2 regions of the Blautia sp. AM29-29 genome follow, and region 1 is predicted to be linked to the other one. Evidence: riboswitches for the same ligand, from Rfam matches in the RefSeq annotation. Region 1 holds a riboswitch; the other holds the start of a gene.
What was found. A riboswitch is a leader RNA that binds a small molecule or an ion and turns the genes downstream of it on or off. The one in region 1 is predicted to bind thiamine pyrophosphate.
Positions count from the first base shown of each region.

Region 2: another riboswitch for thiamine pyrophosphate. It lies ahead of thiM (hydroxyethylthiazole kinase); the one in region 1 lies ahead of DW769_RS10100 (energy-coupled thiamine transporter ThiT).

Region 1 is NZ_QUJD01000012.1:37,945-45,134, forward strand. Features, by position in the region: gene DW769_RS10090 (L-fucose/L-arabinose isomerase family protein) at 1-1,381, opposite strand, end outside; gene DW769_RS10095 (DUF4867 family protein) at 1,490-2,107, opposite strand; TPP riboswitch at 2,260-2,369, shown strand; gene DW769_RS10100 (energy-coupled thiamine transporter ThiT) at 2,435-3,103, shown strand; gene DW769_RS10105 (SpoIIIAH-like family protein) at 3,175-3,894, opposite strand; gene DW769_RS10110 (stage III sporulation protein AG) at 3,908-4,477, opposite strand; gene DW769_RS10115 (stage III sporulation protein AF) at 4,482-5,036, opposite strand; partial or broken gene DW769_RS17300 (DUF6783 domain-containing protein) at 5,051-5,179, shown strand; partial or broken gene DW769_RS17305 (DUF6783 domain-containing protein) at 5,129-5,260, opposite strand; gene DW769_RS10120 (stage III sporulation protein AE) at 5,232-6,398, opposite strand; gene DW769_RS10125 (SpoIIIAC/SpoIIIAD family protein) at 6,385-6,768, opposite strand; gene spoIIIAC (stage III sporulation protein AC) at 6,798-6,992, opposite strand; gene DW769_RS10135 (stage III sporulation protein AB) at 7,020-7,190, opposite strand, start outside.
Region 2 is NZ_QUJD01000002.1:40,690-47,879, reverse strand. Features, by position in the region: gene glpK (glycerol kinase GlpK) at 1-1,107, shown strand, start outside; gene thiC (phosphomethylpyrimidine synthase ThiC) at 1,194-2,501, opposite strand; gene thiD (bifunctional hydroxymethylpyrimidine kinase/phosphomethylpyrimidine kinase) at 2,527-3,306, opposite strand; gene thiE (thiamine phosphate synthase) at 3,422-4,066, opposite strand; gene thiM (hydroxyethylthiazole kinase) at 4,053-4,874, opposite strand; TPP riboswitch at 5,001-5,112, opposite strand; gene DW769_RS01900 (Gfo/Idh/MocA family protein) at 5,490-6,467, opposite strand; gene DW769_RS01895 (ketopantoate reductase family protein) at 6,489-7,190, opposite strand, start outside.

The DNA.
Region 1 (7,190 bases):
ATACTTCGAATAACGGTTTTCCGAAGTGTCCGAATGCTACTGCGCCGTGATGCGGATAGTTTTTCTCTACCAGTACGTGACGGTAGAATCTGCCCATCTCCGGAATAGCGAAGATACCGATGCTTCCGAAGGAACGTGTTGCTACAGGAAGAACCTCGCCCTCTGCGATGTATCCGCGCAGTTTTGCGTCAGATGTGCTCTGCAGACGATAGAAGGTGATGTCTCCAGGAACGATATCTCCCTCGAGGGTACCCTGTGTTACTTCTTCCGGAAGGGTTCTTGCCATGATCATCTGATATTTCATAGAGCAGAATGCCAGTTTGGTGGAAGCGGTATTTCCGCAGTGGAATCCCATGAAGGTATCTTTTAGGGTGTAATCAAATTTGCCTTTGATTTCGCTCTCATACATATCCTTCGGAACGGTGTTGTTGATGTCGAGGAGTGTTACGGTGTCTTTGGATACAACGGTTCCGATGAACTCGGACAGTGTTCCGTAGATATCTACCTCACAGGATACCGGGATGCCCATCTTGGTCAGACGGCTGTTGACATAGCAAGGAACGAATCCGAACTGTGTCTGGAATGCCGGCCAGCATTTTCCGGTCAGGGTTACGTATTTTCTGGAGCCTTTGTGTGCTTCGATCCAGTCTAACAGGGTGATCTCGTACTGAGCCAGTTTCGGCAGGATTTCCGGTTTCAGGTTTCCTTCGCCGAGCTCTTTTGCCATATCTTCTACGACTGCCGGGATTCTCTCGTCGCCTGCGTGTTTGTTGAATGCTTCAAACAGGTCAAGCTCGGAGTTCTCTTCGATTTCTACGCCGAGGTTGTACAGCTGTTTGATCGGTGCGTTACATGCCAGGAAGTTGGTCGGACGCGGTCCGAAGCTGATGATTTTCAGGTTCTTAACAGCTACAACTGCAGTTGCAACCGGTACGAAATCTTTGATCATGGCTGCTACGTCTTCTGCATCGCCAACCGGGTACTCCGGAATGTATGCGTGCAGGTTGCGCAGTTTCAGGTTGTAGCTTGCGTTCAGAACGCCGCAGTATGCATCGCCGCGTCCGCCTACAAGGTCGTCGCCGGTCTCTTCTGCTGCTGCTACTACCATGCAAGGTCCGTCGAAGTATTTTACAAGCAGGGTTTCCTCGGTCTCCGGTCCGAAGTTTCCAAGGTACACAACAAGTGCATCACACTCTGCTTTTTTCAGGTCTTCGAGTGCGTTCATCATGTCGATTTCATTCTCGACGATGATTGGACATTCGTAGATTTCTCCGTCGTATGCTTTTACGACTGCTTTTCTTCTGTTCTCGGAAAGGCTGTTCGGGAAGCAGTCACGGCTTACTGCAACGATACCTAATTTGATTTCCGGTGTATTGTTGATCATTTTTGAAGATCCTCCTTTTTGGGTTTTCTTGGTTTTTGGTTTCTTTTTATGTTCAGAACTGCTCTTTTGGGGCAGTGTTTCTGATTTCTGGTTTTGTCTCTGGTTTTATTTTACCGAGAGGTTTTCTCCTTTGATGCCTGCTACGCTTCCAGCGATGTTTGCATCCGGGTGGCTTAAGAGCCATTTGTTTCTGGCGAAGAGCAGGTCGTCTTCCGGGGTGTGTTTTTCTTCCAGGGTGATGTCGGTATTGGTTCCTTTTGGAAGGACTACGACGCATTTGAAGCCGCTGGCTGCCACGTTGCATGGTGCGTAGTGGAGGGTGGTTGCGTAGACTTCAATGGTGGTTCCGGCCGGGATTAAGAAGGCCTCCATTTTGGATGAGTCGTAGGTGTGGTCTTCGGTGATGTCCTGTTCTTTTCCGAGGATCAGGATCAGGTCGGTTACGGCGATGTTGATTTCGCTGTCGCGGTGGTATTCTACGGCGTTCAGTAAATGGTTGTGGCCGTTGCAGTAGCCGATCTGGATCGGCATGCCGCCGTAGAGGCTGTCGGATACGGACTGGGCGCTTTTGCAGGCTTCGAGGCTTTCAATGGAAGGCTCGTAGACTACGTCGTCGGGACATGGGGTCTCGGACATGGCGGTGATGATGTCGCTGACGTCGAGGTCTTTGATGACTTTGCCGTACTGGCGGAATGCTTCGTCTGTTACTTTCAGAATCTGCATTGTGTTGGTGCTCCTTTCGTACAATTAGTTTAATGATTGAACTAATTGTAATATAGCACTTGTATGTACTTCTTGTCAACATGTATTTGGATGAAAAAACGGACGGGTTGACAAATAAGGGGGAGGTTGGTATACTTTAATACGTTAAAATAATAAGACGCTAGGGGAGCCTTTGGCTGAGAACGTGGGACAGGGATAAGCTCACGGACCCTCACTACCTGAACGGGATAATTCCTGCGTAGGGAAGCTGGAACGTGGTTTCGGAGGTGATTCGGGACTGTGTTTTTATGTGAGCCCCTCCAAGCGGAATGCGAAGGAGGTTTTTTTATGAGTTTTTTTGTTACTGCTGACGGCGGACTGACGACGGCCGGTTATGTTGGATGCGTGGTGCTGATGGTGGCGCTGGTGGTGATTGCTTCGGTTCTTTCTGCTCAGAAGAGTAAGGGGACGGGAATGGATGCAAGGAAGCTGGCGTTTTGTGCGATGGGGATGGCGCTGGCGTTTGTGACTTCGTATGTGAAGGTGTTTGAGCTGCCGTACGGGGGATCGGTTACGTTGTTTTCGATGCTGTTTATTGTGCTGATTGCGAACTGGTATGGGGCGAAGACGGGTATTCTCGTTGGTTTTGCTTATGGACTGCTGCAGTTTATCCAGGGGCCGTATGTGCTGTCGCTATTCCAGGTGTGCTGTGATTATGTGTTTGCGTTTGCGGCGCTGGGTGTGGCCGGATTCTTTGGAAAGAAGAAAAACGGGCTGCTGATCGGGTATATTGTGGCTGTGCTGGCGAGGGGATTTTTCCATACGTTAGGCGGGTATCTGTACTGGATGGATTATATGCCGGAGAATTTCCCGCAGTCTTTGAAGGCGCTGTATCCGATTATTTACAACTACAGCTATCTGCTGGCTGAAGGTGTGCTGACGGTGATTCTGATCTCGCTGCCGCCGGTGAAGAAAGCACTGCAGACGGTTGCAAGAACGGCACATGGTGCAAATTAAATAGAATTACGTAAAAAAATCCGGGAACGCATGATTTTGCGTTTCCGGATTTTTTACGTGGATATCAAAATTTACTGAGCACTCTCCTCTGCGGCTGTGTCGGCGGCGGAGCTCATGGGGGTGATGACGATGTTTTCTACGCCGATTCCGGTTTTGCGGGTTACGATGTCTTCGATCTGGGCACGCTGTTCCTCGGTTACTTCTTTCATCGGAACGACGATGTCGGCGGTTTCGCCGGTCAGGTTTACGACGACGTCGGTGAAGCCTTTGGCTTCGAGGAGGAGTTCGGTTGCCGACTCTTTTTCTACGAGTTCCGTCATTTCCACCATGCTCTGGACGGCGCTCTGGCGCTCGGTTTCGGAGAGGTTGGTGTTGTTGATGATTTCGTTTAAGGTGTCTTTATTCTGGGAACGGATCTGTTCCCGGTCGATTCTGGCCTGGGCCATGTATGTAGATGCCCCGGCAAGGACAGCCTCTCCCGGTGTTTCTGTGATGGTCCGCGAGGAATCGCCAGCGGCTCCGGCGTCCACCTCATCGGTGATGTCGGTGTCAAGGCTGGAGATGTCTTTTAATACGGTGCTTGTGTCTGCGGTGGTTCCGTCTGCCGTTCCTTTGGTGGACAGGGTGCTGTCCGCATAGTTGATGTATCCGGCAACGGCGATCATGATCGCAAGGGCGGTGATGATGACCTGGTTTTTCCGGAATTTTTTCTTTTTCCCGGCCGTCTTTTTCGGCGATGGTGTCTCTGCCATTTTCTCAGGTGCATTCATTTCCTGTTCTAATTTTTCCACGCATTTGACTCCTTTACTTCATTTTGACTACTTTAATCTTATTTGCGCCCACCTGAAATAATGCCATCACGGCCTCCTGAATCTCCTGTATCGTCACCGGGTTTCCCCCGCCTTCTGCGATAACGAGCACGCCGCGCACTGCCGGGTACTCCTCGGAAACCACATACGGTGTCTCGGCCCCGTTCTGTGTCTTTTCATAGACAGTTGCCTCATCCTGCGACGAGGATGTAACGCTTCCGGTCTCCTCTCCCTTCTTGTTTTCCTCCGTTGTGCTCCGCGTTGGAACATCTTTTTCCACAATCTTTTTTCCTGTGGATTCCAGCGTCACCACGACGTGCACTGCGCCCACACCGTCCATCTGGGAAAGTGCGTCACAAAGGCGCTGTTCCATCTCCTCCTGCACCGATGCTCCCGCATCTCCCGCCGGACGCGCAGCCGTCTCCTGCGGCTGTTCTGTCTCCTCACCGGTCTTTTTTGTTCCCGTCGGCAGCAGCAGGACAACGCCGATTGCCGCCAGCAGGAAGTACAGCATCCACTGCTCCTTTTTCTGTTTCCGGAAAAACGCCGCTGCCTTTTCCCTCATAGGCCTATTCCGAAATCTCTACCATAATATGCGCCGGATCGGTTCCGTAGACCTCACTTAAAACACTTTTGATCTCTGTCAGCTTTTCATCGAGCATTTCCCGCTGTTTTTTCTGTTCTTCGCGGTAAATGCTCGTCTGCCGCATCGGCGCTTCAATGCGGATCTCTTTTGCCTCACCGGTGTTTCCCGGCTCCAGCGTTACCGAAACGGCTGCCCCCGGAATGCCGCTCTCTGACAGATACATCCGGATCTGGCGCTCCGTCTCTTTTTCCCAGGCGCCCACGTAATACTGTTTTTCAAAGCTTTCTGCACGAATCTGTACATTTTCCATTGCTGCTGCCTCCTCTTCCAGCGTCAGACGGTCGAGCGTCTGCGCCATTTTCTGCTCCAAACCTCCCGCTTTTAGCACGGGCTGGAAAAAAATCAGTACCATCACAATTCCAAGAAAAAACTGAACCGGCTTCTTGTCCTCCTTCTCCGGGATCAGGTTCAGCACAGTTGTCATAAAAATCAGAAAAATTGAAATATTCTTAAGCCACTGCAGAATCTCTTCTACCATGCCGCCTCCCGCCGCTGCCTGCCCAACTACACGCTAGAGCGTGTCTGAAAAACCATTTCCGCAAGCTGCAAGCCCCACTTTGCGGTATATTTTACCCTCATTCGGTTGCCGTAGCCCGCTACGCCGCCCTCATTCGGATAAAATCTCCCACAAACTGGGACTCGCAGCTCACGAAAAGCCTTTTTCAGACAAGCTCTAGGAAAAAGTTCCCGCCAGGATTGCAATCGTCAGCAGAAACAGGACTTCTACGGTCAGAAGGAGACGCAGAAGCATCGCATATCCTTTTCCTGCCGCCGCAAGACATCCCGCGATCCGCTTGTCCGAGACGGGCTGCGCCGCCGCGGCGAGAAGGCGGAAGGAAAGACCCGAAACGAGAAGCTGAACGGCGGGGACCATGCCTGCTGCGAGCAGTACCAGCATTGCCGTCACGCCAAAGCAGTTGCGGATCAGCACCGCGGATCCTGCCACCAACTCGGTTACAGCATTCACCGCATTTCCGATGCCAGGAATCATTCCGGCAGTCCGCCAGAGTGCCATCTGCCGCAGGGAATCGAGCGCCGGTGCGATCAGATTCCGGATCATCTGCATTCCCACAAGTACGCCGAGCGACGATTTTAAAAGGCCGTTCACGCAGGTTTCCAGCAGCTCTGTCATATGGGACAAAATCTCCTCGCCGGAAAGATCGTTTACAAGGGCGATGAGCAGATAGATATGGATCATCGGGAGGACGAGGGCGAGCAGAAGCTTTTCGACAGCTAGAATCACTAGAAGGAGCATCTGATAAAACATCACGGCTGATGATGCGCCCCCGGCGGCCGCGGCCGCCAGATAGTAGGATGGCGTCAGGATCCGCATAAAAGCGACCAGCGATGTGATGACAGCTTTCAGGTTTTCCCCGCTCGACTGGAAATTTTTCAGAATCAGTGCAAGCGCAAGCAGATAGACCATATAAAAACTGGCGTCCCTGACCTGTTTTCCTTCAAAGAGAGAGGAAAAACTGCCGAGCACCGCGCCTGCCAGAACGAGGAGAAACAGCTCCTTCATCAGCCCCTTCTGCGCAAGGAATGCTGTTTTGGCACAGGAGAGAACGGCATTTCCGGCACGGAAGGTGCGGAAGGGATCGCCATCCTGCAAAAGAGAACGCACCGTACCGGCAAAAGAAAACTGCTGGCTGGACAGCAGGCTGTCCACTTCCTGCTGGATTGCATCGAAGTCGAGTTCTGCAAGAAGTTCGTCCTGCGCTGCTGCTGCCTGATCCGTTTCGGTATCCGCTGCTTCGATTTTCTGCGTTCTTCCCGTTCCGAAAATGAGACACAGAAAAAGCAGCGCCATGCCCCATCCGGCTTTTTTACAGAAAATCATGAACCGTTTCCAGCAGAGCGAGCAGCACTGGCATACTGACGGCAAGGACCGCCAGGCGGGCGAACAGTTCAATCTGCCCTGCAATGGAAGAATAGCCCGCATCCTTACAGATCCCGGCGGAAAACTGTCCCACATACGTGATCCCAAGCATTTTCAGCAGCGTATTCAGATACGATGAGTCCACCGGGAGATACGATTTCATTTGTGCGAGCATGCCGAGCAGATACTGCATTTTTCCGACGGTCCCGGCAAGAATGCAGAGGCCGGCACCGACCGTCACAAGAAGGGCAAATTCCGGCTTTGCTCCCTTTACTGTGATTCCAAGCAGCACGCCCGCCGTGCCAAGCGCAGCGATCCGAAGTATATCCATATGATCCCCTCCGTTTTTTCTCCCTGCTCTTAAATTGTAAACAGTTGTTTGATGTCCTCAAACAGCGCGGAAATATAGGGAAGAATCCAGAACAGCACCAGCACAAGACCGGCAAGGCTTGCAAGAAATGCCTGTTCTTCCCGGCCGCTGTGTTTTAATACCTGGCACAGGACCGATACCAGAATCCCGACTGCCCCGATTTTAAATAGAATCCCGACCTCCACGCCTGCTCCTCCATTTTCAGACACGCCCTAAACCAGAATCAAAAATAAAAAAAGGCCTCCCATGATTCCAAGACTCTGACAGAGCCTCTTCCTTTCCGGCAATCCTTTCTGCAGTTCCGCGATCCGCTGCACAAGGCGTGCCTCATACCGGTCCAGATTCGCCTTCTGCATGGCGCGGTCCCCAGTGCCAAGGCTGCA
Region 2 (7,190 bases), on a different contig from region 1:
CTTGTGATCGATGCGTATTTTTCAGCCACGAAGCTGAAATGGATTCTAGATGAAGTTCCGGGCGTGCGCGAGCGGGCGGAGCGAGGCGATCTCTATTTCGGAACAGTGGAGACGTGGCTGATCTGGAAGATGACAAAGGGAAAGATACATGTCACCGATTACACCAACGCGTCCCGTACAATGCTGTTCAATATCCATACCCTGAAATGGGATGAGGATATCTTAAAAGAGCTGAACATTCCGCTCTGTATGCTGCCGGAAGTCCGCCCGTCGAGCTGTGTCTACGGGGAGACGGCATCCACATATTTCGGCGGCCCGATTCCGATTGCGGGAGCAGCGGGAGACCAGCAGGCGGCGCTGTTCGGCCAGACCTGCTATGCGCCGGGCGAAGCGAAAAATACATACGGAACAGGCTGCTTCCTGCTGATGAACACGGGAGAAAAGCCGGTTTCTTCGACACACGGTCTTGTTACCACGATTGCATGGGGCATCGGGGACAAGATTACGTATGCGCTCGAGGGATCCATTTTCGTCGGCGGAGCCGCAATCCAGTGGCTGCGCGATGAGATGAAGCTGATCGAGTCCTCGGCGGATTCCGAGTACATGGCGCAGAAGGTGAACGACACGAACGGCTGCTACGTCGTGCCGGCGTTTACCGGCCTTGGCGCACCGTACTGGGATCAGTATGCGAGAGGAACCATTCTCGGCCTGACCCGCGGCGTCAACAAATACCATGTGATCCGCGCAACGCTGGAGTCGATCACGTATCAGGTGGATGATGTCTTAAAAGCGATGGAGGCAGATTCCGGCATGAAGCTCTCTGCGCTGCGTGTGGACGGCGGAGCAAGCGCCAACAACTTCCTGATGCAGTGCCAGGCGGACATCAGCCAGGCGCCGGTGGAGCGGCCGTACTGCATCGAGACGACCGCGATGGGAGCAGCTTATCTTGCGGGACTCGCCGTCGGCTACTGGCCGGATCAGGAGACGGTAAAACAGAACGGAGCCATTGACCGTACGTTTGAGCCGGAGCTCTCGAAAGAGGAGCGCGATGAGAAGATGAACGGATGGCACAAAGCAGTCCGTTACGCCGAAGGATGGGCAAAATAGAAAAAGATTTTGGAAATGCAGAAAAGGAACGGTTTCGTAATGAAAACCGTTCCTTTTCGCGTACTGTGACTTCTTGTCTACTGACGTTAAAGAATGTCGATATGTTCGCCGTTTAAAGCTTTGTTCATGCTTCGCACGGCACAGAATTTACCGCACATCGAGCAGGTATCTTCCTGTTCCGGCGAGCGGTCGGCGCGGATGGCTTTTGCGGTCTCCGGGTCCAGTGCACAGTCCCACTGTGCTTCCCAGTCGAGCACGCGGCGGGCGTCTCCCATCTTGTCGTCAATATCACGCGCATGCGGCACGCCTTTGGCAATGTCGGCAGCGTGTGCGGCGATTTTGCTTGCGATGATGCCCTGTTTTACATCATCCAGGTTCGGAAGAGCCAGATGCTCTGCCGGCGTTACGTAGCACAGGAAAGCAGCGCCGTTCATGGCCGCAATCGCGCCTCCGATGGCAGCGGTGATGTGGTCGTAGCCCGGTGCAATATCGGTCACAAGAGGGCCGAGGACATAGAACGGAGCGCCCATGCAGATGGTCTGCTGTACTTTCATATTGGCCGCAATCTGATCCATCGGAACGTGGCCCGGTCCCTCAACCATAACCTGAACGTCTTTTTCCCAGGCACGTTTGGTGAGTTCGCCGAGGCGCACCAGCTCCTCAATCTGGCAGACATCCGTTGCGTCGGCAAGGCAGCCAGGACGGCAGGCGTCGCCGAGAGAAATGGTCACATCGTATTCACGGCAGATATCGAGAATCTCATCGTAATACTCGTAGAACGGATTCTCCTCGCCGGTCATGCACATCCAGGCGAACACGAGGGAGCCGCCGCGGGAAACGATATTCATTTTCCGTTTGTGTTTGCGGATCTGATCGATGGTTTTTCTGGTGATGCCGCAGTGCAGGGTGACGAAATCGACACCGTCCTCGGCATGGAGGCGGATGACGTCAATAAAATCTTTGGCGGTCAGCGTATCCAGGTCTCTCTGGTAATGGATCACACTGTCATATACCGGCACGGTGCCGATCATGGCCGGACATTCGGAGGTCAGTTTCCGCCGGAACGGCTGCGTATTGCCGTGGCTCGACAGGTCCATGATGGCTTCTGCGCCCATATTGACCGCGGAGAGTACCTTCTGCATCTCCACATCGTAATCTTTACAGTCTTTCGAAACACCGAGATTTACATTGATTTTCGTGCGCAGCATCGAGCCGATGCCCTCCGGATCGATGCAGGTGTGCAGCTTATTGGCCGGAATGGCAACCTTTCCGCTGGCAACGAGCGGCATCAGGTCTTCCACGGCCATATACTCTTTTTCTGCGACTTTTTTCAGCTCCGGTGTTACAATGCCGCGGCGTGCGGCGTCCATCTGTGTTGCGTAATTGCGTTCCATCTGTTGTTCTCCTTTATTTTCAAAATCAGATCCGGTAAGCGTGGTTCAGCGGTCCCGAGGCGTGGCCGAGATCCATCATGCTCGCGAGTGCGCCCGAAATATACTCTTTTGCGGCGGAAATGGCATCCGGAAGGGAAAGCCCCTTTGCGAGCCCCGATGCGATGGCGCTGGAGAGTGTACAGCCGGTGCCGTGTGTGTTCGGATTGTCGATGCGTTTTCCGGTGAACCAGGTAAATGTGCCGTTGTGATATAAAAGATCGTTGGCATCATTGATACTGTGGCCGCCCTTTAACAGAACGGCACAGCCGCAGGAATCCCCGATCTCTTTTGCGGCGCGTTCCATATCACTTTCCGACTGGATTTTGATGCCGGAGAGAACTTCTCCCTCTGGGATATTCGGTGTGATGACTTCGGCCAGAGGAAAGAGCAGTTTTTTCATCAGGTCAGGCACGCCGCCCGAAGCGAGCGCGGAGCCGCTTGTAGCGACGAGGACCGGGTCCACAACGATGTGTTTGGCCTGGTAGAAGCGAAGCCGTTCGGAGATGACTTCGATCAGTGCCGGGGAGGATACCATACCGATTTTGACGGCGTCCGGGAAGATGTCCGTAAAGACGGCGTCAAGCTGTGCGGCCAGAAACTCCGGTGTTACATCGAAAATACCGGAAACTCCGGTGGTGTTCTGGGCGGTGAGTGCGGTAATTGCCGACATGGCGTAAACTCCGTTTGTGATCATGGTTTTGATGTCTGCCTGAATGCCGGCGCCTCCGCTGGAATCACTTCCCGCGATTGTTAATGCTGTTTTCATGTTTTTCGCGTCCATGAGAATTACTCCTTTGCATTACTTTTCTTTTTGGACAGGCGACAAAGAAAGTGGTGCCCCCAGTCTGCCGCCTGGTGTGAGGATGAATGGTTACGTAAAATTATTTGTTTTCCAGCATGCGCAGAGTCTGTTCTTTCAGATCCTTCGTTGCGGAAACAATGTCTTTCTGTGCAAAAATGGCACTGATGACGGCGATGCCGCAGATGCCGCTGCCGGAAAGCTCCGTCACGTTATCGCGTGTGATGCCGCCGATGGCGATGACAGGGATTTTAACGGCATTGCAGATAGCAGTCAGCGTTTCGTGGCTGACATCCTCCGCATCCGCCTTGGAACCGGTGTGGAAGACCGCGCCGACGCCGAGGTAATCTGCCCCGCGCTGCTCGGCGAGAATGGCCTGTTCCACGGTCTGTGCCGAAACGCCGATGATCTTGTCCGGGCCAAGCTTTGCACGGACATCGCCGGCCTCCATATCGCTCTGGCCGACATGAACGCCGTCCGCATCCATCTTAGCTGCGATTTCCACGTTATCGTTGATGACGAAAGGAACATGGTATGCGGCACAGAGTTTTTTCAGTTCCAGTGCCTCTTCCATAAAGTGATCCTGGTCAAGATTTTTTTCGCGGAGCTGGATAAACGTTGCGCCGCCCTGCAGAGCCTTTTCCACCTGGCTGTACAGTGTCTCGCCGTTCAGCCAGCTGCGGTCTGTCACAGCATATAAAAGCAGGCCTTTTTTATCGCACTTCATACTTTGCACCTTTCTCCAGCGTCTCGCCGTCCATGTGGTAGATGGCGTCGATGATGCGGTTCCGGTAGGTGGAGTTGCCGTCTTCCGGTTTCATATGGCTCCAGCCGATCTCGCCGGCAAGTCCCATCGCGCAGACAGCGGCAGCAGCGGCTTTTAACGGCTCGTCCGGGTTGGCAACGAGGTAAGCGGTCATCATGCCGGAGAGCTGGCAGCCTGTTCCGGTGATGCTTCCCATCTCGGCGCGTCCGTTGCGGATCACGTAGCAGGTGTCAGCATCGGCAACGAGGTCGATCGCTCCTGTGATGGCGACAACACAGTTGTGGTCTTTCGCAAAGTTTTTTGCAAAAGCAACGGCGCTGTCGAGGTTTTCGTCTGTTACTTTATCGGCAACGTCTGCGTCAACACCCTTTGTCGTTCCGCTTCCAAGTGCCAGTGTTTTGATTTCGGAAATATTTCCGCGGATGACGGTGAACGGGATTTTTTCCATCAGTCCGACTGCGGTCGAAGTACGTAAGTGGCTTGCGCCTGCGCCGACTGGATCGAGCAGGATTTTGTGGCCGAGCGAAGCTGCTTTTGCACCGGCACGGTACATGCCGTCGATGCTCGTTCTGTGCAGCGTTCCAATGTTGATGTTCAGACCGCCGCAGATGGAGGTGATATCCTCGACATCCTCCGGTTCATCGGACATGATCGGGCTTGCGCCGCATGCCAGCAGAATATTGGCGACATCGTTTACCGTAACGTAATTTGTGATGTTGTGTACGAGAGGGGTTGTTTTTCTGACATTGTCAAGACAAGTGCCTAACATAATTTTTTGTTCCTCCTGTGTGAGTATTTTTGCAGAAGCAAATTCCCTTGTGGTACTGGAAGAACCTGTTGATGATGTGTTCATAGAGATTAAAAAAGCAGATATACGTGGAGGTATATCTGCAGAAAATGTGCATATCGTATCTCCCTACGTTGGCATTACCCAAATCAGGTTCAGGGTCTAGGAGATGCATCCTACTCTCAGCCCGCTTCGCACGCGAGCTCCCCTTTGCTTTCTGCAGACAATTATATACGCATAAAAACAATTGTGCAAGAGAAAAACGGAAAATTTAAAAAAATTTCAGAAAAATAAAAAAGACATGCAAAATATTGGAAATGTAATGTTATTTGGGTTGAAAGAGAAAATAATATCAGCGTAAAATGAAGTATAAAATATGCGTGGAAGACGGGTGAAACGATGGAAGAACAAAGAAGCTTGAACTCTACCAGGACAGCCCGGAATACACCTTCGACCTGATCCTCGTGGACGTGCATATCGCAAAGCCGATTGATGCGGAATTACTGAAAAAGAAAATTGCAGAGTATTGCAGGTGAAAAGAAGTGCCCCTGCCCGGCATCTGATGTGTGCCGGGCAGGGGCTTTTGATGTGCGAATCTTATTTTTCTTCCTCCGGGTACGTATAGCCCCAGGTTCTGCGGAAGGAGGTCATCAGATCCATGACGTCCTTCGTGTAGTCGAGGTGCATGGCAGATGCATCTCCATTGATGGCGCGTTCCATGTCGGCGAGCTCATAGGCGAGTGCATCGGCGTTGTCACCGGCTTTGATGATTTCGGATTCGCCGGTGGAAGCGTCTGTGATTTTTGCTTCCCAGGCACGCGGGTACTCCATGATCTCGATAAATCCGTTCTCACAGGAAACCATGCCGCGTTTCGGCTGTTTGGAGTGGAGAGAGAGCATCACACTTGCCATCTGTCCTTCCTGATTGGTGAGAAGGAGGCCGGCCTGCTCGTCCACACCGGTCGGAGCGGGCTTTACCTGGGAAAGGAGCTGATCCGGCTTGGAGTCGAAGAACCAGCGGAGGAAGGAGAGTGCGTATACGCCGATATCAAGCATCGCGCCGCCTGCGAGATTCCGGTTGAAGAAGCGGTTCTTCATGTTGTACTCTTTGAAACTGCCGAAGTTCATCGTGATCAGATTGACTCTGCCGAGACGGCCGGAGTCGAGAATTTTTTTCAGCTCTTTGTAGATCGGCATATGGTAAATCGTCATTGCCTCTCCGATGATGACACCTTTTTCTTTTGCAAGCGCTATGGCCTCGTCGAGCTCGTCGCTGTTCAGCGTAATCGATTTCTCAACGAGAATGTGTTTTCCATTGGCAATCGCCTCTTTCATAAAGCCAAGATGCGTGTTGTGCGGCGTCGTGATATAAATGACATCGACCTCCGGATCGGTAAACATCTCATGGAAATCATCGTAAACTTTTCCAATTCCATATTTCTCCGCAAAAGCAGCCGCCTTCTCATGGGTCCGGTTGCCGACCGCGTAAATATTCTTTCCGTTTTTCTGCAGTGCGACCGCCATTTCATTTGCAATCACACCGCATCCGAGTACAGCCCATTTGATTTCTTTCATCGTGAGATTCTCCTATCGTATCTATTTCGCCCAGAGCGGTTCTTCGCTTCCGCTGTAGTCAAACCGTCCGTCGTTTTTCTCTTCCAGTGCTTTGATCATATGGTACGTAAATTCATTGTAAGGCGTTGGAATTCCAAGCTCTTTTCCCATGCGGATCAGCGCACCCGAGAACATATCAATTTCCGTATGGCGTCCCGCATCGAGATCCTGGAGCGTCGAGTAGCGCGCCGTCGGCGGAACCGCACTTCCGCGTCCCGAGGAGACATCCGCCTTGCTGATATCAATTCCCTTTGCCTCCGCAATCGCTATCAGTTCTGCGCGGAGTCCGTCGCTGATCGCCTTCATATGCACACTGTCGCGGTAGCAGCCGACCCCGGCACCGAGAATAGCCTGCGGCAGGTTATTGCAGACATTCAGCCGGAATTTGCTCCATATTTCCTCTAAAATACAATCGGTTGCCCGGTAATGCAGCCCTGTGCCGGAGAACAGATCCAGAACAGCCTGCACACGCTCACTGTCGTACGGAGCCGAAACTTCGCCGAAAATGATGCCGAGCGTCGCCTCAGGGTTGAAAACGTAGCCGTCATTCTCTTTATGAGAAGCTACTTTGATAACAGCATGAAGCAGATGCTCCGCACCGACTTTTTGCGCGATGATCTCCTCACTGTCCACGCCGTTCATCAGACTCATGATCACAGTATTCTCGCCGGTAACGGCAGTAAT